4 regions of the Ensifer sp. VA4 genome follow, and region 4 is predicted to be linked to each of the others. Evidence: riboswitches for the same ligand, from Rfam matches in the RefSeq annotation. Region 4 holds a riboswitch; each other region holds the start of a gene.
The links. A riboswitch is a leader RNA that binds a small molecule or an ion and turns the genes downstream of it on or off. The one in region 4 is predicted to bind thiamine pyrophosphate.
Positions count from the first base shown of each region.

Region 1: another riboswitch for thiamine pyrophosphate. It lies ahead of thiB (thiamine ABC transporter substrate binding subunit); the one in region 4 lies ahead of thiO (glycine oxidase ThiO).
Region 2: another riboswitch for thiamine pyrophosphate. It lies ahead of thiD (bifunctional hydroxymethylpyrimidine kinase/phosphomethylpyrimidine kinase); the one in region 4 lies ahead of thiO (glycine oxidase ThiO).
Region 3: another riboswitch for thiamine pyrophosphate. It lies ahead of thiC (phosphomethylpyrimidine synthase ThiC); the one in region 4 lies ahead of thiO (glycine oxidase ThiO).

Region 1 covers NZ_JBVQPO010000004.1:197,006-202,103, forward strand. The annotation lists gene thiP (thiamine/thiamine pyrophosphate ABC transporter permease ThiP) at 1-1,566, opposite strand, end outside; gene thiB (thiamine ABC transporter substrate binding subunit) at 1,574-2,584, opposite strand; TPP riboswitch at 2,733-2,850, opposite strand; gene AC0C6X_RS08075 (GNAT family N-acetyltransferase) at 2,997-3,482, shown strand; gene AC0C6X_RS08080 (thiamine diphosphokinase) at 3,567-4,217, shown strand; gene AC0C6X_RS08085 (ABC-F family ATP-binding cassette domain-containing protein) at 4,221-5,098, shown strand, end outside.
Region 2 covers NZ_JBVQPO010000009.1:168,336-173,433, forward strand. The annotation lists gene AC0C6X_RS17310 (hypothetical protein) at 1-204, shown strand, start outside; gene AC0C6X_RS17315 (glycosyltransferase family 4 protein) at 201-1,502, shown strand; gene thiD (bifunctional hydroxymethylpyrimidine kinase/phosphomethylpyrimidine kinase) at 1,660-2,469, opposite strand; TPP riboswitch at 2,713-2,815, opposite strand; gene AC0C6X_RS17325 (transposase) at 3,982-4,152, opposite strand; partial or broken gene AC0C6X_RS17330 (IS66 family transposase) at 4,260-4,433, shown strand; gene AC0C6X_RS17335 (KpsE/RkpR family capsule polysaccharide export protein) at 4,475-5,098, opposite strand, start outside.
Region 3 covers NZ_JBVQPO010000011.1:124,259-129,356, forward strand. The annotation lists gene AC0C6X_RS20150 (sigma-54-dependent transcriptional regulator) at 1-1,211, shown strand, start outside; TPP riboswitch at 1,308-1,436, shown strand; gene thiC (phosphomethylpyrimidine synthase ThiC) at 1,527-3,347, shown strand; gene AC0C6X_RS20160 (hypothetical protein) at 3,560-4,063, shown strand; gene AC0C6X_RS20165 (allantoate amidohydrolase) at 4,287-5,098, opposite strand, start outside.
Region 4 covers NZ_JBVQPO010000011.1:263,336-268,433, forward strand. The annotation lists gene AC0C6X_RS20790 (8-amino-7-oxononanoate synthase) at 1-617, opposite strand, end outside; gene bioB (biotin synthase BioB) at 614-1,609, opposite strand; TPP riboswitch at 2,069-2,189, shown strand; gene thiO (glycine oxidase ThiO) at 2,346-3,317, shown strand; gene thiS (sulfur carrier protein ThiS) at 3,314-3,511, shown strand; gene AC0C6X_RS20810 (thiazole synthase) at 3,515-4,288, shown strand; gene AC0C6X_RS20815 (thiamine phosphate synthase) at 4,285-4,890, shown strand; gene AC0C6X_RS20820 (amidohydrolase family protein) at 4,925-5,098, opposite strand, start outside.

The sequences.
Region 1 (5,098 bases), on a different contig from region 4:
GCAGAGAAGCCCGAGGAAGAGGGCGAGGCCGGCCGCATCGGCCGTGCGGTAGCTGCCCATACGGCTATAGAGCAGCCAGGGAAGCGTCACCATGTCCTGCGAACCGAAGAGCGCGACGGCACCGAGATCGCCGAGCGACAGCGCCATGGCGAAGGAGAGCGCCATCAGCAACGGTTTGCGAAGGGCGGGAAAGTCGATCCATCGCAGGCGATGAAAGCCGCGGATGCCGAGGCTTGCCACCAGCCGTTCAGAGCGCGCCGTGTGCGTCGCCATAGCCGGCGCCAGGATACGGTGGACGAAGGGGAGCGCCATCAGGGCATTGATCGCCACGACAATGACAGGCGCAAAGCGCGCGACATCACCGAAGGGGCGGAGGAGCAGGAACCAGCCGGCGCTGAGCACGACCGGCGGCACCAGCAGGATGAGCGAGGTGCTGGCGCCGATCATACCGGCAAAGCCGTGCGCCAGCTTTCCGGCATGCCGGGGCGCGGTCATTGTTGCCGCGGCGCGGATCATGACGGCCGCCATGGAAACGGAGGCGAATGCCGAGGCAAGCGCGATCGCAGCACTCGTCATCAGCGCCCGGTGCACGTTCGGGTCCCGGGCGAGCTTGAGGAGATCGGCCTGCAGCCCGGAGACGACCACCGCAACCAGGGGGGCGATGAGGAAGAGCAATGCCAGGACGATCCAGGCGCCATCGTTGAGACGCGCTACGGGTGCCGCGCCATCGAAGCGGCGAACCGTGCGGCCACCGGTCATGCCCTCCTCCGGCTCCGTTGCCAGACGTCTGAGAATGAAAAGCAGGACGCCGGTCATGGCGATCTGCAAGCCGGACAGCGCGATGGCGCGCGGCGGATCGAAATCGAAGCGCAGCGCCTGGTAGATCGCGACCTCGATCGTGCTGGCCGCCGGCCCGCCGCCAAGCGTCAGCACGAGCGTGAAGCTGGTGGCGCAGAGCATGAAGACGAGGCCGGCCGCACCCGGCAGCAGGCCGCGAACAACAGGCCATTCGATGAAGCGGAAAAGCGCGTGGGACGCCATGCCGAGATTGGCGGCGCTGCGCCAGTATTCGGCGGGAATGCGCTCGAGACCGGCCAGGAACAGGCGCGCCGCAAGCGGCATGTTGAAGAAGACATGGGCGAGCAGGATGCCGAACAGGCCGTAGATGCTGACCGGCCGCTCAAGACCAAGCCAGCGCAGGCCCGCATTGAGGAACCCTTGGCGTCCCCAGATTTCGATGAGTCCAAGCGCGCCGACGAGAACGGGCAGACCGAGCGGCAGCGCCATCAGCCGCAAGAGCCAGATGCGGCCGAAAAACTGCGGCCGCCGCGCCAGCGCCCGCGCCACCGGTATCGCGAAGAGCACCGATAGCAGCGTGGAAAGGCTTGCCTGCAGCAGCGTGAAGCGGGTGACGCGCCAGATATAGGCGTCGAACAGGGGGCCCTCGCCCGCGCCGCCGGTCTCAGCGAGCAAGGCGGCGATCGCCAGGCCGACGAAGAGCAGGAAGGCGCCGAGGCAAAATGCCCCGGCGGCAACCGTCATGCGGTTTTCGCGAAGCGCGAACAATCCGGCCTCAGTTCTTGCTCATCGCGGCAAGCCACTCGTCGATCCAGGCCTTGCGGTTCTTCGCGACCTCTTCCGACGGCAGCAGCAAGGTCTTTTCCGGAGTGACCAGCTTGTTGAAAGCATCCGGCAGCGGCGCGCTGGTGGCGCCAACCGGCATCATCCAGTTGGTCGTCGGGATGATCGACTGGAACTCCGGCCCGGTCATGAAGCTCAAGAACTGCTTAGCCAGTTCCGGCTCCTTGGCATTCTTGGTCATGCCGGCGACTTCGATCTGGATGTAGTGGCCTTCGGAGAAAGCGGCCGCCTGGTAGCGGTCGGTGTTCTCAGCAACCATGTGGTAGGCGGGCGAGGTGGTATAGGAGAGCACCATCGGCGCTTCGCCCTTGGTGAAGAGGCCATAGGCTTCCGACCAGCCGGGGGTGACCGTCAGGACGCGATCCTTGAGCTTTGCCCAGGCGGCACCCGCCTCATCACCATAGACGGCCTTGACCCAGAGCAGCAGACCGAGGCCGGGCGTCGAGGTGCGCGGGTCCTCGATGACGATCTTCTGCGACGCGTCGCCTTCCACCAGTTCCTTGAGGCTCTTCGGCGGCGTCTTCAGCGTTTCGGTGTCATAGACGACGGCGAAGTGGCCGTAGTCATAGGGCAGGAAGGTATCGTCGGAGAAGTCGCCCGGGACCTTGAGGTCCTTGGCGTCGACCCCGTGCGGCGCGAAGAAGCCGGTTGCCTTGGCTTCCGCCACGAGGTTGGTGTCGAGACCGAGCACGATGTCGGCCTTCGAAGCTTCGCCTTCGAGCTTCAGGCGGGTAAGCAATTCGACGCCATCGGCAACGCCGACATAGTTGACCTTGCACTCGCACGTCTTTTCGAAGGCTTCCGCCACCTTGGCGCCGGGGCCCCATTCGGTGATGAAGCTCTCATAGGTATAGACCGTCAGCGTCTTGTCGGCAGCCGTTGCATAACCAGCGAAAACAAGGCTTGCCGCGGCAGCCAGAGCTAGAGCGCGGAAGCGCTCCAGCTTCTTACTTTTGCGCAATTCCGGACGCAAAACCGCGTCGCACTTTTGCTGGAATTGCTTTAGCCGGCTAATCATTTTGAGCTGTGATGAATTGGACATGCGAAGCACCTCTCCCAATGTTCGTTGTTGCACGGGAAAAGGGCGTATCGGTGCGATCGCGTCTAATCCCTCCGCCGGTATGAGCCGGATCAGGTTCCGCGGGTTGGCGTTTCACGCCTCTCAGCCTTCGGCCGTCATGCGGTCGGAAGGCACCCCGTTAGAGCGCCAAGAGATTTACCGCCACGTTGGTTCCATGGCAAGCGTGTTTGGTGCAAGCCGAGACTGGTGCGGCTCCGGGCATGGCGTCCGCGCTTGCGTAAGCCGGCAGCCGCGCTAAGACAAAAGCTGCAGAGAGCTGCGAGGAGGAAATGCCATGCCAGATATGCTCGTTCGACTATATGCCTTGCCGGCGCAGCCCCAGTCGAAGCTTGGCCCGGGCATCCGCATTCGCCGCGCCATGGCGCCCGAGCGCCGCCTGATCGTCTCCTGGATCGAGAGGACTTTCGGCGCCGGCTGGGCGGGCGAGGCGGAAGCGGCCTTTTCCTCGACCCCGACGCGCATTCATATCGCGGTGCATGACGAGAAGATCGTCGGTTTCGCCTGCTACGACGTGACCGCGCTCGGTTTCTTCGGCCCGACCGGCGTCGACGAAGGCATGCGCGGGCAGGGCATCGGCGAGGCGCTGCTGATCGAAAGCCTGACGGCGATGCGCGAGGCTGGCTACGGTTATGCGGTCATCGGCGGGGTCGGCCCGGCGAGGTTCTATGAGCGTGTGGCCGGCGCTATCGAGATTCCGGATTCGACGCCCGGCGTCTATGCCGGCATGCTGTCTCCCGATCCGGTGCCGGAAGGCCATTGACGGCTCTCGCAAAATCTTGAGATCCGACCGTCTTGCAGCTTTCTTCGTTTTCCTTCCGCGGTCCTTTGCGCTATGGGCTTTGCCATGGCTCGATCGACCTTCACCATTCTGCTTGGCGGTGCGCTCACAAGCACCGACCGGCTGACACGCCAGCTCGGCGGAAGCCGCTTCGTCGCGGCTGACGGCGGCATGCGGCACGCCCGTCTGCTCGGCATCGTCCCGGATGTCTGGGTCGGTGATTTCGATTCGACTGAAGACACCCTGCTTTCCGAATTCGCCTCCGTTCCGCGCGAGGCCTATCCGGCGGCAAAGGCGGCCACGGATGGCGAGATCGCCGTCGAGGCTGCCCTGTCGCGTGGTGCCGACAGCTTGATCTTTGCCGGTGCGCTTGGCGGCACCCGCAGCGACCATGCCTTCCTGCACCTGTTGCAGGCGGTCGCCCTTGCCGAGCGCGGGCTTTCGGTGCTGATGACCTCCGGCGAGGAAGAGGCCTATCCGCTGCTTGCCGGTACGCTCGAGCTCGACCTGCCGAAGGGTTGCCTCTTTTCGGTCCTGGGGTTGACCGAGCTCGCCGGTCTTTCGATCGTCAATGCGCGTTACCCGCTCGACGATTTCACCCTGCCGTTCGGCTCGTCCCGAACCGTTTCCAATGTTGCGGAGGGTCCCCTTCGCTTCAGCCTCAAGAGCGGCCGCGCCATCGTGCTTGCCCGCCCCTATGATCTTACCGGAGCCTGAGCCTTGGCGCCCCCCATTCTGAAACTCGACGACATCTTCCTCACCTTCGGCGGCACGCCGCTTCTGGCCGGCGCCAACCTGCAAGTGGAGCCGGGCGACCGGATCTGCCTGGTCGGGCGCAACGGCTCGGGCAAGTCAACGCTGATGAAGATTGCCGCGGGTCTTGCGGAAGCGCAGTCGGGCGAAGTGTTCCGCCATCCCTCGGCGACCATTCGCTATCTGCACCAGGCGCCGGATTTCGACGGGTACGACACGGTGCAGGCCTATGCCGAGGCGGGGCTCGGGCCGAGCGACGACCCCTATCGCGTCGCCTATCTGTTGCAGCATCTGGGACTGACCGGCGAAGAAGACCCGAAGCGGCTCTCCGGCGGCGAGGCGCGCCGGGCGGCGCTCGCCCGCGTCATGGCGCCAGAGCCCGATATCCTGCTGCTTGACGAGCCGACCAACCATCTCGACCTGCCGACGATCGAATGGCTGGAAGACGAGCTTACCCGCAGCCGCTCGGCACTGGTGCTGATCTCGCACGACCGGCGCTTCCTGGAGAAGGTTTCGACCGCAACCGTCTGGCTCGATCGTGGCCAGTCGCGCCGGCTCGACCGCGGCTTTGCGCATTTCGAAGCCTGGCGTGACGAGGTGCTGGAAGCGGAAGAGCTGGAGCAGCACAAGCTCGGCAAGGCGATCGAACGCGAGGAGCACTGGCTGCGTTACGGCGTGACCGCGCGGCGCAAGCGCAACATGCGCCGTCTCGGCGAACTGCAGACCATGCGAGCGGCCTATCGTGGCCACAAGGGACCGCAGGGGACAGTGCAGGCGACGGTTGCCGATGCCAAGGAATCCGGCAAGCTGGTGATCGAGGCCGAGAAGATCAGCAAGGCCTATGG
Region 2 (5,098 bases), on a different contig from region 4:
GATCTTGCATTGGGGCTGAGCCGCAGGGGCTACGAATCCTATTGGCTGCCCGCCTTGCAAATGCTCGGATCGGATGAGGCATCCGGTGCCGTTTCTCCAGCCACGGCGAGGTACGTGGAGCGTGTCGATCAGACGCTGTTCCGTGGACGCTGGATGCAGACGGTGGAAGCAGAAGGAACGGCCCACAATGAGGTTTCGGCATGAGTGACAAACTCCGCGTGCTGGTCGTTTCGCACGGCCACCCGACCCATTCGCTCGGCGGCGCCGAGATCGCCTCCCATGGATTGCACAAGGCGTTGAACGGCCTGCCGGGCATCGAATCGATCTACCTCGCCCGTGTCGGCCATCCCGTGCCGCGCCACGGCGCGTCGGCGCTGATGAGCCTTCGCCTGGCGATGGACGAGGTGCTCTACCATGCCGAGGACTTTGATCATTTCTTCCTGTCCAATGGCGATACCGACGCAATCCGCCGAGACCTCTTGCGCTTCGTGGGAGACATCAAGCCGGACATCGTCCACTTCCACCATGTCATGGGCTTTGGGCTGGAAGCGCTCTATGCGGTGCGTGACGCTCTGCCAAAAGCGCGCATCGTCGTGACCTTCCACGAATATCTGCCGATCTGTCACAACCACGGACAAATGGTGAAGCGACCCTCGGGTCAGCTATGCAATGGCGCCTCGCCGATCAGCTGCCACACGTGCTTCCCCGAAATCCCGGTGTCGCGCTTCGTCCGCCGCGAGCAATTCGTGCGGGGCATGCTGAACCTTGCCGACGCCTTCATCGCCCCGAGCGCCTTTCTCGCCAATCGCTATGTCGAGTGGGGCATCGCCGCCGAGAAGATCTTCGTGATCGAAAACGGCATCGTCATGGGGGAAAAGACCCCCGCACGCGAACTGCCAACGCCGACGGCACGACGCAACCGCTTTGCCTATTTCGGGCAGATGACCCCGTTCAAAGGCGTGCATGTGTTGATCGACGCCGTGTCACGCGTGCCCGAGGAGATCTGGGGTGACGATTCCACGCTGATGATCTTCGGCGGCAACCTCGAACGCCAGCCGACCGGGTATCAGGAGCGCGTCGCGAAGCTGATCGAGGACGCCGGCCGGCGCGTCCGCTTCTATGGTGCCTACCAGAACCAGGATATGCCGCGGCTGATGCGTTCGGTTGACTGGGTGGTGATGCCCTCGGTGTGGTGGGAGAATTCTCCGGTCGTCATTCAGGAAGCCCTGCACCATGGTCGACCGATCCTGTGTTCGGATATCGGCGGCATGGCCGAGAAAGTTCGCGACCGCCTGGACGGCTATCATTTCCGGGCCGGCAGCGCACAAGACCTTGCCGATCGGATGCTTGATGTGCTGAGCACACCGCGATCCTGGGACAATCTTCGGGCAACCCTCAGGCGCCCGATGAGCCATGTCGACTGCGGCCGCGAACATGTCGCGCTCTACCGGAAACTGCTCAAGGCGGAGCAGCCGGCTCACGTCAGCGCTGCGGTAGCCTGAACCGAAACGCGCGCGCCGTCCCCGTCGCGCGTCCGCATCTCGCAAGCGACGAACTTCTCGCCTCGAAGGTCATTCCATCGCTTATCCGCAATGGAATGACTTGGTTTTCTTAGCTGAACTTGAACGGTGAAACCGGCACACGGCTTCGGGAATGGGATTAATCGCCGCTTCGGCCCCACCACTGATGGAAGTGATGGACCGGTCCCCGCCCCTGCCCGATCGTCAAGTCCGCTCCGGCAACAAGCGCCTCGTGCAGATAGGTCTTGGCGGCTACAACCGCGTCTTCAAGCGTCTGCCGGCGGGCAAGACCAGCCGCGATTGCGGCTGACAGTGTGCAGCCGGTGCCATGATCATTCCTTGTCTCGACCCGCGAGCGCGACAGGCGCAAGAGGGTGTCGCCACAAAAGAGGATATCCACCGCTTCATCGCCCTTCGCATGCCCGCCTTTCATCAGCACGGCGCGCGCACCAAGCTTCAGGAGCAACTCCGCCTGGCGCGCCAGCTCCGTCTCGTTCTGCGCAATCGCGCGTCCTGTCAACAACGCCGCTTCAGGCAGGTTCGGCGTCACGATAAGCCCAAGTGGCAGCAACTCCTCCTTGAGCGTCGCGATCGCATCCGGACGTAACAATACGTCACCTGAAGTGGCGACCATCACGGGATCGATGACGGCCATCTGTCCGTGCCTCTTCAAACCGGAAACGATCGCGGTAATGGTCTCCTGGCGGGACACCATGCCGAGCTTCACCGCGCCAACGGCGAGGTCCGAAAACACCGCATCGATCTGAGCTGTGACGACGGCCGGAGAGATATCCTCGACGGCCGTGACCCCACGGGTGTTCTGCGCCGTGACAGCAGTAATCACGCTGGCGCCATAGACGCCGAGCGCCGAAAACGTCTTCAGATCCGCCTGGATACCGGCACCACCACCGGAATCCGATCCTGCAATAGTGACAGCGATAGCAGTCATGTCCAGCTTCCGTGGCAGGTAGAGGTGGTGCGCTCAATGTGGACGGCTGCTCGCACCCGGGTGCTAAGGCGCGCGCCCATTCCAGCTGCCAGCGAGGAACCCGAATGATCGAGGGTAGCTACTGGCCGGCTCGGCTCCCGGAATTCTCCGTCGCAACATCCTAAACTACGTGCAGGCATCAGCGATCTTTCCAAAACCAAATGATGGAGATCCGGATGAAAGGCGCAGGCGCGGCTGATGTGCCGATGGAGGCCCCGCCGTTCCTACGCCGGTATGATCCGGTTCAGGTTCAAGGGTCTGGCTCACCGCCATCTCAGCACCGTCAGATGCGCCCCTCGGCATTATTGGATGCTAGGGGAGCGTGGGAGGTAATGTCAATTATTGGCGATCAACATTATGTCATCGTGTTCCCAACCAATGCCCACAGCTGGGACAAATATGGTCGGCGGCGCTGCCGCGAAGCCGCTCGACGTTCAGCGAGAGTTTCTCTCACGTCGTTGTCTCTAATCTAGGCCCTTGGCTTGGAAAGGCGGGGCACCGGCGCCGCCCTCATCTTCTGGTTTGAACTCTATACCAGTTCAAAAGTGGATCGGACGAACTCTATGGTCGATCTCGAAGCCGCTCGGCGCTCTCCAGTCTGGCGATCGGGTGATACGCGGGCATTTTAGCCAGATCCCGTGTGCCGCAACCCAGGCAGCACGCATTGTATCGGCGTTATTTCGTAACACCGATTTTGCTGATCTGGATACGATCCTGTGGGGGTCTTGAGGTCTCTGCCGCGCGACGGAGGAACAGATATGCGTGTGTCGCGAGTTTTAACGGCTGAAGATCTCTGGGGCCTAGCGGATGAGTGCCCCCAATTTCCCGGCCTCGGCCGCCACATGCCGCGTCTTTGGCGTGATTCCGAGCAACATCGCCTCACTGGCCAGATTAAGCCGCGACCCGACCCCGTCACTGGGAATTGAAGACCGGATTCTTGCGAAATGACCTGAGCGATTGACCCGCTCCCGTGTTTACCGATGCCGGTGCCGGTGCCGTTCCCGGTCACCGGCACTCACTTTCATCATTGGCAATAATCGAGCTGTCGCACAGTATCGACAATGTCTTCAGGCGTCGCGTTTCTTTGGCCCGGCACAGCTTCGGCAGCGCAGTTCGGTGTGGGGCCCGATCCAATGAATCACGAAGACGAGCCCAGGGGTTCGACCATCACGATCGGCGGCCACTTCATTGATGAGCGTCCGACGATATGTTTCATTGCGTCGGTTATCGGCGCCATCCAGACGGCGCGAGATTCCCGGTAAGCGGCAAGCAGCGACACGGACATGGGAGGCGGCTTTTGCGTAACTGTCCAATGTTTAGCAACTTCGCCTCGACTTCGCCTCCGCGAGCTAACGACTTGTTCCCATAGCTTCAGATTGATAGTTCAATAATTCTAATATATTTGGGGCAAAGATAGTGGGGCAAAAATGAAACTAATCATGACATTGTTGGTCAGAAACGAGGCCGATGTTATCAGGGAAAACGTAGATTTTCATATTCGGAGGGGGGATAGATGTCATGGCGGCGAGCTACATCACCAATGCGGACGCCAGGCTGGTCAGCTTCCGCCAATATCTTCAGCTTAGTTTCTTTCGACCATCGCCGCCTACGCTCAACGCCGGAAATGATCTCCATGCGAGCCATGCCAACCTCTCAGATCTGGAATTAGTGTCAGCACTAATGCTGGTTCTAATGCCAGAACATCGCCTAACTGGCTCGTTCAGCAAAATCCGCTCCCCGGACGCTTACGCTACACCAAGCTCTATCTTCCGGATCGACGGTCCGGCCCGATAACAGAAGCAGCCTGCTGGGTGCATGCGCGGCGGCCCTTCTACGCGACGGCCGACGTCGAAGCGAACGCGCGCCGACGAGCGCAGGGCAAGAAGCCGGCCGTCATCTCGCCGATCGCCGTGGAGATGGTGCAGCATACTCGCCATAAAAGGCGCCGTATATTCTCGGCTTGAATTCACACTGTGCTGTCTCTGACGGTAGCAACTAACAAGCAAGCTATCGCCCAGAAAACTAACAAGGCGAGAAAGGTAACCGCAGCTTCTTGAAGAGGTTTCGGATATATAGAAGAGTCCGGGATGAGCGGGGGCACAATTACAACGACATACAGCTGCTGGTTCGTCAACTTTCGCCTAGCCTCTTCCAGACTGTTTCTAGCAGCTGTGTACAGTTGCTCCGCAAATTTCTCCTTCAATCTCAACAACTCGTAGTCTTTCAGGTGATCGGACAGCGCACTTGAATCTTTGCTAGTCAGAGACTTTTGTAAATCATCTAGTTGCTTGTCGATTGCAGCCAAGTTAGTTCTTCGGTACTTTTCTCCGGGCTTATTAGCTGCGCCTGATAACTGAAGAGCTTTCAGCTCTCCTTCTAGCTCTATCTTTTTAACTGTAAGTTCGGCAATTAAGGAGAGAATTTGCTTCGCTGTGTCTTGAGGATCAATCGTGTTGGTCCGTCTTTGAAAACTCAGAATGTCTGCTCTCGCCGCTGCCAACTCGGCCATTGCACGGTCGACTTCTCCCGCTGCAATATCAAGCGCGTCCTTCCTATTTCGTCGAGATATCGTGTTGATTAGAGCCTCACT
Region 3 (5,098 bases), 140 kb from region 4:
GCGATATCCGCATGCCGGGCATCGATGGCCTGGCGTTCCATCGCCGCATCGCCGCCTTCGATGCCGATCTGCCGGTGATCCTGGTCACCGGCCACGGCGATATCCCGATGGCGGTGCAGGCATTGCAGGATGGCGTCTATGACTTCATTCCCAAGCCCTTTGCCGTCGATCGGCTGGTGCAGAGCGTGCGGCGCGCGCTCGAAAAGCGCCGGCTCGTCATGGAGAACCGCGCGTTGAAAAGGGCGGCGGAGACGGCCGGCGACAGCCTGCCGCTGATCGGCCAGACACCGGTCATGGAGCGGCTGCGGCAGACGATCCGGCACATCGCCGACACGGATGTCGACGTGCTCGTCGCCGGCGAAACCGGCAGCGGCAAGGAAGTGGTTGCCACCCTGCTCCACAATTGGAGCCGGCGCCGCAACGGCAACTTCGTCGCGCTGAACTGCGGCGCCCTGCCGGAAACGGTGATCGAAAGCGAACTCTTCGGCCACGAACAGGGTGCCTTCACTGGCGCCTTGAAGAAGCGCGTCGGTCGCATCGAACACGCCAGCGGCGGCACGCTGTTCCTCGACGAGATCGAGGCGATGCCGCCGGCGACCCAGGTCAAGATGCTGCGTGTTCTTGAAGCTCGCGAGATTACGCCGCTCGGCACCAATCAGGTCCGTCCCGTCGATATCCGCGTCATCGCCGCCGCAAAAATTGATCTCGGCGACCCGGCGCAGCGCGGTGACTTTCGCGAAGATCTCTACTTTCGATTGAACGTCGTGACGTTGTCGATCCCGCCGCTGCGCGAACGCCGTGACGACATCCCGCTGCTCTTCTCGCACTTCCTGACCCGGGCAGTCGAGCGCTTCAAGCGTGACATGCCCGTCATCTCACCGACCGTGCAGCAGCACCTGATGACGCACAACTGGCCTGGCAATGTGCGCGAGCTTTCGCATTTTGCCGAACGCGTCGCGCTCGGCGTCGAAGGCCCGTTGGGGCAGCCCGTTGCCTCGGCCGAACAGTCCGGTTTCGCGCTGCCGGAGCGGCTCGAACGCTACGAGGCGGAGATCCTGAAGGAGGCGCTCCGAGCCCAGCGCGGCGACGTCAAGGCGACCATCGAAGCGCTCGGCATTCCGCGCAAGACCTTTTACGACAAGCTCCAGCGCCACGGCATCAACCGCGCCGACTATGCGGAGCGTGGAGGATCGGTGAAGGCCGACCGCTGAGTTCCACGGTAGACTCGATATACCCGCAGTACGCGCAATCGGATCGATAAGCGGATTAACGCTTGACGACCCGTGCCGTTCGATGGCTATCTCTTGGGCATTCACCAGGGGGGTCCCGCAAGGGGCTGAGATTCTGCTGGATGGCCGGCTCGCCGGCTGTGGCGCAGTGACCCGTTGAACCTGATCCAGTTCATACTGGCGTAGGGACGGTGCAGATATCGAAGCCAGGATTCCGTGCGTTCAGCACCTGGCGGCGCGTCTTTCATCCTTCCGGCATCAGAACTGGGTCTCCAATCGCAAACTTGGAGCCTCGTCATGAATATTGCCACAAAGCCCGCAGCCCTCTCGGTCACCCAAGGTCCGCTTCCGGCATCCCGAAAAGTTCACAAGGCCGGCATCCTGCATCCGGATCTCCGCGTGCCGATGCGTGAGATCGCGCTGCACCCGACCTCGGGCGAACCGCCGGTCACGGTCTATGATTCCTCCGGCGCCTATACCGCCGACGATGCCGAAATCCGCATCGAGGAGGGGTTGCCGCGGCTCCGCCGCAACTGGATCGTCGCCCGCGGCGATGTGGAAACCTACGAGGGGCGCACCGTCCGGCCAGAGGACAACGGCTTTGCCAGCGGCGACCGGCTGACGCCGACCTTCCCGTTCCAGCATGCGCCGCTGAAGGCAGTGGCCGGCAAGGCGGTAACCCAGCTTGCCTATGCCCGCGCCGGCATCATCACGCCCGAAATGGAATTCGTGGCGATCCGAGAAAACCTCGGCCGCGATGCGGCGCGCGCGAAAGCGCGCGATGGCGAGAGCTTCGGCGCCCATATCCCCGACCATGTCACACCGGAATTCGTGCGCCAGGAAATCGCCAGCGGCCGGGCGATCCTGCCCGCCAACATCAACCATCCGGAATCCGAGCCGATGATCATCGGCCGGAACTTCCTGGTGAAGATCAACGCCAATATCGGCAACTCCGCCGTCACCTCGTCGATGGCCGAAGAGGTCGAAAAGATGGTCTGGGCGACCCGCTGGGGCGCCGACACGGTCATGGACCTTTCGACCGGCCGCAACATCCACAACATCCGCGAATGGATCATCCGCAATTCGCCGGTTCCGATCGGTACCGTGCCGCTCTATCAGGCGCTGGAAAAGGTCAACGGCATCGCCGAGGACCTGACCTGGGAGGTCTACCGCGACACGCTGATCGAGCAGGCCGAACAGGGCGTCGACTATTTCACCATCCATGCCGGCGTGCGGCTGCATTACATTCCGCTCACCGTCGACCGGGTGACCGGCATCGTCTCGCGCGGCGGCTCGATCATGGCCAAGTGGTGTCTGCATCATCACAAGGAGAGCTTCCTCTACGAGCATTTCGAGGAGATCTGCGACATCTGCCGCGCCTATGACGTCTCCTTCTCGCTCGGTGATGGCTTGCGCCCCGGCTCGATCGCCGACGCCAACGACGCGGCGCAATTCGCCGAACTGGAGACGCTCGGCGAACTCACGAGGATCGCCTGGGCCAAGGATTGTCAGGTGATGATCGAAGGCCCCGGTCACGTGCCGATGCACAAGATCAAGGAAAACATGGACAAGCAGCTCGCCGTCTGCGGCGAGGCGCCGTTCTACACGCTCGGACCGCTGACGACGGATATCGCTCCCGGCTACGACCACATCACCTCCGGCATCGGCGCCGCGATGATCGGCTGGTTCGGCACCGCCATGCTGTGCTACGTCACGCCGAAGGAGCATCTGGGCCTGCCGGACCGCAACGACGTCAAGGTGGGCGTCATCACCTACAAGATCGCCGCCCACGCCGCCGACCTCGCCAAGGGCCATCCCGCCGCGCAGGTGCGCGACGACGCGCTGTCACGCGCCCGCTTCGAGTTCCGCTGGGAAGACCAGTTCAACCTGTCGCTCGACCCGGAGACAGCCCGCAACTTCCACGACGAGACGCTGCCGAAGGAAGCGCACAAGGTGGCGCATTTCTGCTCCATGTGCGGCCCGAAGTTCTGCTCGATGCGGATCTCGCACGACATTCGGGCGGAAGCACAGAAGGAAGGGCTGGAGGCGATGGCCGCCAAGTATCGCGAAGGCGGCGACCTCTATATGCCGGTCGGCGAAGTCGAAGCTGGGAGTTAACGCGCAACACGTCGGGAGGGACGCCTCGCAGTCCCTTCCGACAGCAAGGCGGATGCTGGCCGTGGGCGACTAGCTTGCCCCTGTATCGGTTGAACGATATGTAAGCCTCACGCAAAAGTCGTCGCCAGCGAACCCGTCATTCACGCCAAGCTGCCGTCTGCTGTGGTGCTCTTGCAAGACGACGAAAAAACGCCGCTTACGAGGAGAATGACGTGAGGACACGCCTGCTGAGACTGACGGCCCTGTCGATAGGCGGCTTCGCGGCACTCGCTGGAGATCTGCCACGCCTCAACGACAGCGGAAGTCTTGCCGCGGGCTTTTCCTGGATTTCCGCCGCCCATGCGGACGACACCGATGGCGGCAGCGGGAATAGTGAAAATGGCGCTGATGGCAGCGACCAAGGTGGCGAAAACGTCGAGGGCGGCGGAAGCAACGGCGCAGAGGGTGGCGGCGATTGGGGCACCGGTGACGGCAGCGGCGTAGGCGGCGTGCCCGGTGGTACCGGCGCAGGCGGCGGAGGTGCTGCCGTCATCGACAGCGATAGTCATAGCGAGCGCCACTCATCCTCGCGCGACTCACGGGATTACGGACCAAGCGGCAACGTATGGTACGGCGGCAGCAGTTTCCTCAACCTTTTCCGCCGGACACCGGAAAGGCGCTTCCAACATAGCCAGCCTGAATCGTCTGGCCGGCAGAAGACCGTTCACACGAAATGAGAGCCTTGAAGGCAGGTCAACTTCGTCGCAACGGAGGGGACCTGCGCTACTTCTCGAAACCAGACTCCGGATGTCCGTGTAGGCACGAGTTCTGACGCGCGAGAACCAGCTCAACTGGCGTCACGGCTTTGCATTCGAGAAATGTCTATCCCGATCACGACCTGCCGGAGTGCGGCGTCGGCGCTATGGATACAGAGCATCGTCTTTCTCGCCGCGTATGTTCCTAACGGCCTTTCCAGCCGCTGCCAACCATCCGTTCGACCACATCGAGCAGTACATTGGCGCCGGCGACGAGGTCGGCGGGTTCAGTGTGTTCCCGCGGATTGTGGCTGATACCCTCACGGCTCGGCACGAAGATCATTGCGGCTGGAGAGATGCGTGCGATCATCTGCGCATCATGACCGGCGCCGGAGGTCATGCGCCGGCTCTTCAGGTCGCGCGCCTTCGCCGATGCCTCAATCGCCGCGACAATGTGTTGGTCGAATGCGACCGGCTGGAACCGCGCCAGACGTTCGACGGAAATCTCTACGCCTTCCTCCCTGCCGACACGCGCGAGAAAATCCGAAAGCGCCGCTTCGAGTGCCTGCAGACGGTCCTCGTCCGGGTCGCGCAGGTCGACGGCGAAGACCGCGCGTGACGGGATGACGTTGATCGCGTTCGGTTCGAAGCGCATGGTGCCGATCGTCGCCACGCTCGGCGCATTCGAGCGATCGATCCACTCACGCAGGAACAGGCCGACACGGGCGGCGGCAAGTCCGGCGTCCCGGCGCATCGCCATCGGGGTGGTGCCGGCGTGATTTGCCACACCGTCGATGGTGACCCGCTGCCAGGAAATGCCCTGCAGGTTCTCGACTGCGCCGATCGCCATCCCCTCCCGCTCCAGCACCGGCCCCTGCTCGATATGGAGCTCGACATAGGCATGGGGCTTGAGAAACCCCGGCTCGACAGCGCCGGCATAGCCGATCCGCTCCAGTTCGTCGCTCAGCACCGAACCATCGGTGCCGACGGTTGCCAGTGCGGTCTCGACAGAAAGGC
Region 4 (5,098 bases):
AAAACACCGGTCGCATGCGCTTCGTCGACGACCAGAAATCCATCATACCGCGCGGCAAGTGCCGCAAGATCCGCAAGCGGCGCCCGGTCGCCATCCATCGAATAGAGGCTTTCGACGGCGATCCAGGGATGCCCCATGCCGCCGCGCTGGCGCCAGATACCGATCGCATCGGCGAAGGCATCGACGTCGTTGTGCTTGACCGCGACCGCACCGGCCCTGCTTGCGGCGATACCCTCATGGGCACTCGCGTGGATCAAGGCGTCGTGGACGATGATGTCGTCGCGCTGTGGGAGCGTCGAAAACAAGGCGGCATTGGCCGCATAGCCGCTGGCGAAGAAGAGCGCCCTCTCCGCGCCAAAGAAGGCGGCTGCCTCTGCCTCCAGCGCCGCGTGTTCCGCATGGTTGCCGCGCAGGAGCCGCGAGCCGCCAGACCCGACCGGCACGCCGCGCTCGATCGCAGCGGTGATCGCGGCCTTCAACCGCGGCGACCCGGCAAGCGCCAGATAGTCGTTGGAGGTGAAGTCGATGCCACCCCCGGCGACAAGTTCACGCCGGCGCCCCTTGCGTTCGAGGCCGTGTAGCGTCTTCGCGTGGCAGGTGACGAGGCTCGCGGTCATTCGGCAGCGCCCTCTTTTGCGGCAAGCGCCATCGGCTCCAACCCGAGGCGGCGGAAGAGGCCCGCATCATGGTCCTCGCCCGGGTTGTCGGCGGTCAGCAGCGTCTCGCCGACGAAGATCGAATTGGCGCCGGCGAAGAAACAGAGCGCCTGCATCTCGTCGCTCATGTCGGTGCGGCCGGCCGAGAGGCGCACATGGGACTTAGGCATCATTATGCGCGCGAGCGCGATGGTGCGGACGAAATCGATCGGGTCGACCGGCGCTGCATCGCCAAGTTTCGAGCCGGGGATGGGGATCAGCATGTTGATCGGCACGCTTTCAGGCGGCACCGGCAGGTTGGCGAGCGTCACCAGCATCGAGACCCGGTCGTCAACGGTTTCGCCCATGCCGAGGATGCCGCCGGCACAAACCTTGATGCCGGCGTCGCGGACATTGGCGAGCGTCTCCAGGCGATCGGCGAAGGTGCGGGTGGTGATGATCTCGCTGTAGAACCGCTCCGACGTATCGACATTGTGGTTGTAGTAGTCGAGCCCGGCGTCCGCGAGACGCTCGGACTGGGCGGGTGTCAGCATTCCGAGCGTCATGCAGGTCTCCATGCCGAGTGCCCTGACGCCGCTGATCATGGCGACAATCGCCTCCATGTCGCGCTCCTTCGGACTGCGCCAGGCGGCGCCCATGCAATAGCGCGTCGCGCCACCGTCTTTTGCCTTCCGCGCTTCAGCGAGAACGCGCTCGACCTCCATCAATTTCGACGCCTTGAGCCCGGTCGGGTAATGTGCCGACTGGCTGCAATAACCGCAATCTTCGGCACAGCCCCCGGTCTTGATCGAGAGCAGTCGGCTCATCTGGACGGCGTTGGGATCGAAATGGGAGCGATGGATGGAATGGGCGCGAAACAGCAGGTCGTTGAACGGCAGTTGATAGATTTCTTGCGCTTCGGCGAGATCCCACCGGTTTTCGGTGGTTTCGACGGTGTTCGAAGTCGGCTCGATCGATATGTTTGCATCCAGCACTGCTGCTCACTCCCTCTGGCTTCGCGAAGCAATATAGATAGATTCTGATATTATCTATAATTTCTTCTCATTCTTGAGCAAGCAACCACCCCTCGGAAAAACCGACGGAAATATTCAACCAGTGGGCGCAGAATGCAACTCGATTAGGGCCAGCAGAAATAGCGGAGGATGCCGGAACGCACTGCAAATGCTTAACGATGGCGGCACCCGACGAAATGCAGCGATCAGCGAGTGATATCCGATTTGAATGATCGCTTTTGCGGCTTGCAGCGTTTCCGAACCGGGCGATTGCTCGCCCGGCAAGCCGCAAGTGACAACTCGCTGCGCACGCGTCATCTCTCGGCGGCAATTTTATAGATTATTTTTTCAGCCGGGATTCTACCCATCGTGTAGAAGACGGCAGGCCTTGACAAGGACCGACACTGCCGGTCAGTTTAACGCATTCACCAGGGGTGTCCCGGCAAGGGGCTGAGATTCTGCTAGGCGGTTTGCGCAGCGCAGTGACCCGTTGAACCTGATCCAGTTCATACTGGCGTAGGGACGGTGCAGACATCGCTGCCGCAATCGTCGCGTTCGCGCGTACAGACTTCGGCAAGGCGTCCTTCCCTCCCTTCCGGTCGAACTGGGTCTCCAATAATGGAGCCTCGGCAATGCGTATCTTCACCGCGACTTTTCCCATCACACGTCCCGCTGGCCGCGGCTGGGCGCATTGACCATGCGCGCCCTCATCAAAGGCGCCGGCGTCGTCGGACTGGCCTTCGCCCATGAATTGACCGCCCGAGGCGTCGAAGTGACGGTTGCGGAGCGGCAGCCAGACTTCGGCGGGGCCGCATCCTGGTTTGCCGGCGGTATGCTTGCGCCCTGGTGCGAGCGCGAGAGCGCCGAGGAACCGGTGCTGACACGCGGCATAGCCGCCATCGATTGGTGGGATCGGGCGCTTCCCGGAGAGGTATCGCGCAACGGCACCCTCGTCGTCGCCCCGCCACGCGACGCCGGCGAACTCAAACGCTTCGCTTCACGCACCTCCGGCTTCGAGTGGCTCGATGCCGAGGCGGTCACAGCGCTGGAGCCGGCGCTTGCCGGGCGCTTCCGGGAGGCGTTGTTTTTTCCGGGCGAGGCGCATCTCGACCCGCGCCGAGCGCTTTCCTTGCTAAGGCAAAAGCTTGTCGAAAGCGGTGTCGCCCTCATCGGCGAGACGGATAGCGATGGCGGCTACGATCTGATCGCCGATTGCCGTGGCGCCGCAAGAATCAGCAGCACCGCCGGACTGCGTGGGGTACGTGGCGAGATGCTCTACCTGCAAAGCGATGAAGTGGAATTGTCGCGGCCAGTCCGTCTCATCCACCCGCGCATCCCACTCTACATCGTGCCGCGCGGCAACGGCCTCTTCATGTGCGGGGCGACCATGATCGAATCCGATGATGGCGGTCCGATCACTGTCCGCTCCCTGATGGAGTTGCTGAATGCCGCCTATGCGCTGCACCCTGCCTTCGGCGAGGCGCGCCTTCTCGAAACCGGCACCGGCGTCCGACCGGCCTTTGCAGACAACCTGCCGCGCATCAATCGCGCCGGAAACACCATCGCGCTAAACGGGCTTTACCGTCATGGCTTCCTGCTTTCGCCGGCCTTGGCCGAGGAAGCGGCGGACCTTGCGCTTGCCTGGAACCTGAAGGGAGACGCCGCATGAAATTGATTGTCAACGGCGAGGAGCATGACCTCGCAGTCACGACCCTTGCCGAGCTTCTGGCGACACTCGACTTCGAAGGGGATTGGCTTGCTACCGCCGTCAATGGCGAGCTGGTGCACCGGGCCGACCGTTCGGCCCATTCCCTCAACGATCGCGACCGGATCGAAATTCTCTCGCCGATGAAAGGAGGCTGAGGCATGCTGACGCTTTACGGACAGGAACTGCGTTCCCGCCTGCTTCTGGGCACCGCCCGCTACCCCTCGCCTGCCTCCCTCGAAGACGCGGTTCGTTCGTCGGCAACGGAGGTCGTCACGGTCTCGCTTCGTCGCGAAACCGCCGGCGGAAAACAAGGCGGCGGCTTCTTCGAACTGATCCGCGCGCTCGGCGTGCGCGTGCTGCCGAACACCGCCGGTTGCCACTCGGTGTCGGAGGCGGTGCTGACCGCGAAGATGGCGCGCGAGGTCTTCGACACGAACTGGATCAAGCTCGAAGTCATCGGCCATCAGGATACGCTGCAGCCCGATGTCTTCGGGTTGGTCGAGGCGGCACGCATCCTCTCAGCCGAAGGTTTCGAGGTCTTCCCCTATACGACCGACGACCTGGTGGTCGGCGAGCACCTCGTCGAAGCCGGATGCAGGGTGCTGATGCCCTGGTGCGCGCCGATCGGCAGCGCCAAGGGGCCACAGAACATCTCCGCCTTGAGAGCCATGCGTGCCCATTTTCCGGATATGCCGCTGATCGTCGATGCCGGCATTGGCCGCCCGTCGCACGCAACGGCGGTGATGGAGCTTGGCTTCGATGCGGTGCTGCTCAATACCGCCGTCGCCGGAGCGGCGAAGCCGGCCCTCATGGCGTCGGCCTTCGCCCGGGCGATCGATGCCGGACGCGATGCCCTCGAGGCAGGCATGCTCGAACCGCGCGATTTTGCCGTACCCTCCACGCCCGTCATCGGAAAGGCGGTGTTCGCGTGAAGCTCGATCCCTTCTACCTCATCGTCGACAGCGCGGCATGGATCGAGCGGCTGGTACCGCTCGGCGTCAAGCTGGTGCAGCTTCGCGTCAAGGATCGTCCGGATGCAGAGCTTCGCGACGAGATCCGCGCGGCCAAGGCGATCTGTGACCGCCATGGTTGCCAGCTCGTCGTCAACGACTACTGGCGCCTCGCAATCGAAGAGGGCTGCGATTTCATCCATCTCGGCCAGGAAGATCTCGCCGACGCTGATCTCGCCGCGATCCGCGCCGCTGGCCTGAAACTCGGCCTCAGCACCCATGACGAGGCCGAACTGGAGACGGCCCTTGCCGCCAGGCCCGACTACGTCGCGCTCGGGCCGATCTATCCGACGATCCTCAAGCAGATGAAATGGGATCCGCAAGGGCTGCCGCGCCTCTCCGCCTGGCGGGAGCGCGTCACGCCGCTGCCACTCATTGCGATCGGCGGGCTCAATACCGACCGGATTGCCGGCGTCTTCGAGCATGGCGCCGACAGTGCCGCGGTCGTCACCGACATCACGCTGAATGCCGATCCCGAAGGGCGGACGCGCGAATGGATTGCACGTACGGCGCGGTGGCGTTGAGCCTCCCTGACATCGCAGGTGCTACGACCTCATCTCAGGCGATCGCCAGATCTGCGAGCCAGGTGCTATCGAGGCCGCGCTTGCGGCAATAGGCCATAAGCCGGTCGCGCGTTTTGCCTGGCCGATCGAGACCGAGAAAGCGGGAAGCGTTCCTCCAGAGGATGTTCTGCTGATGCTCGTCGCTGACGCTGGCGAGCGTCAGCTGCTC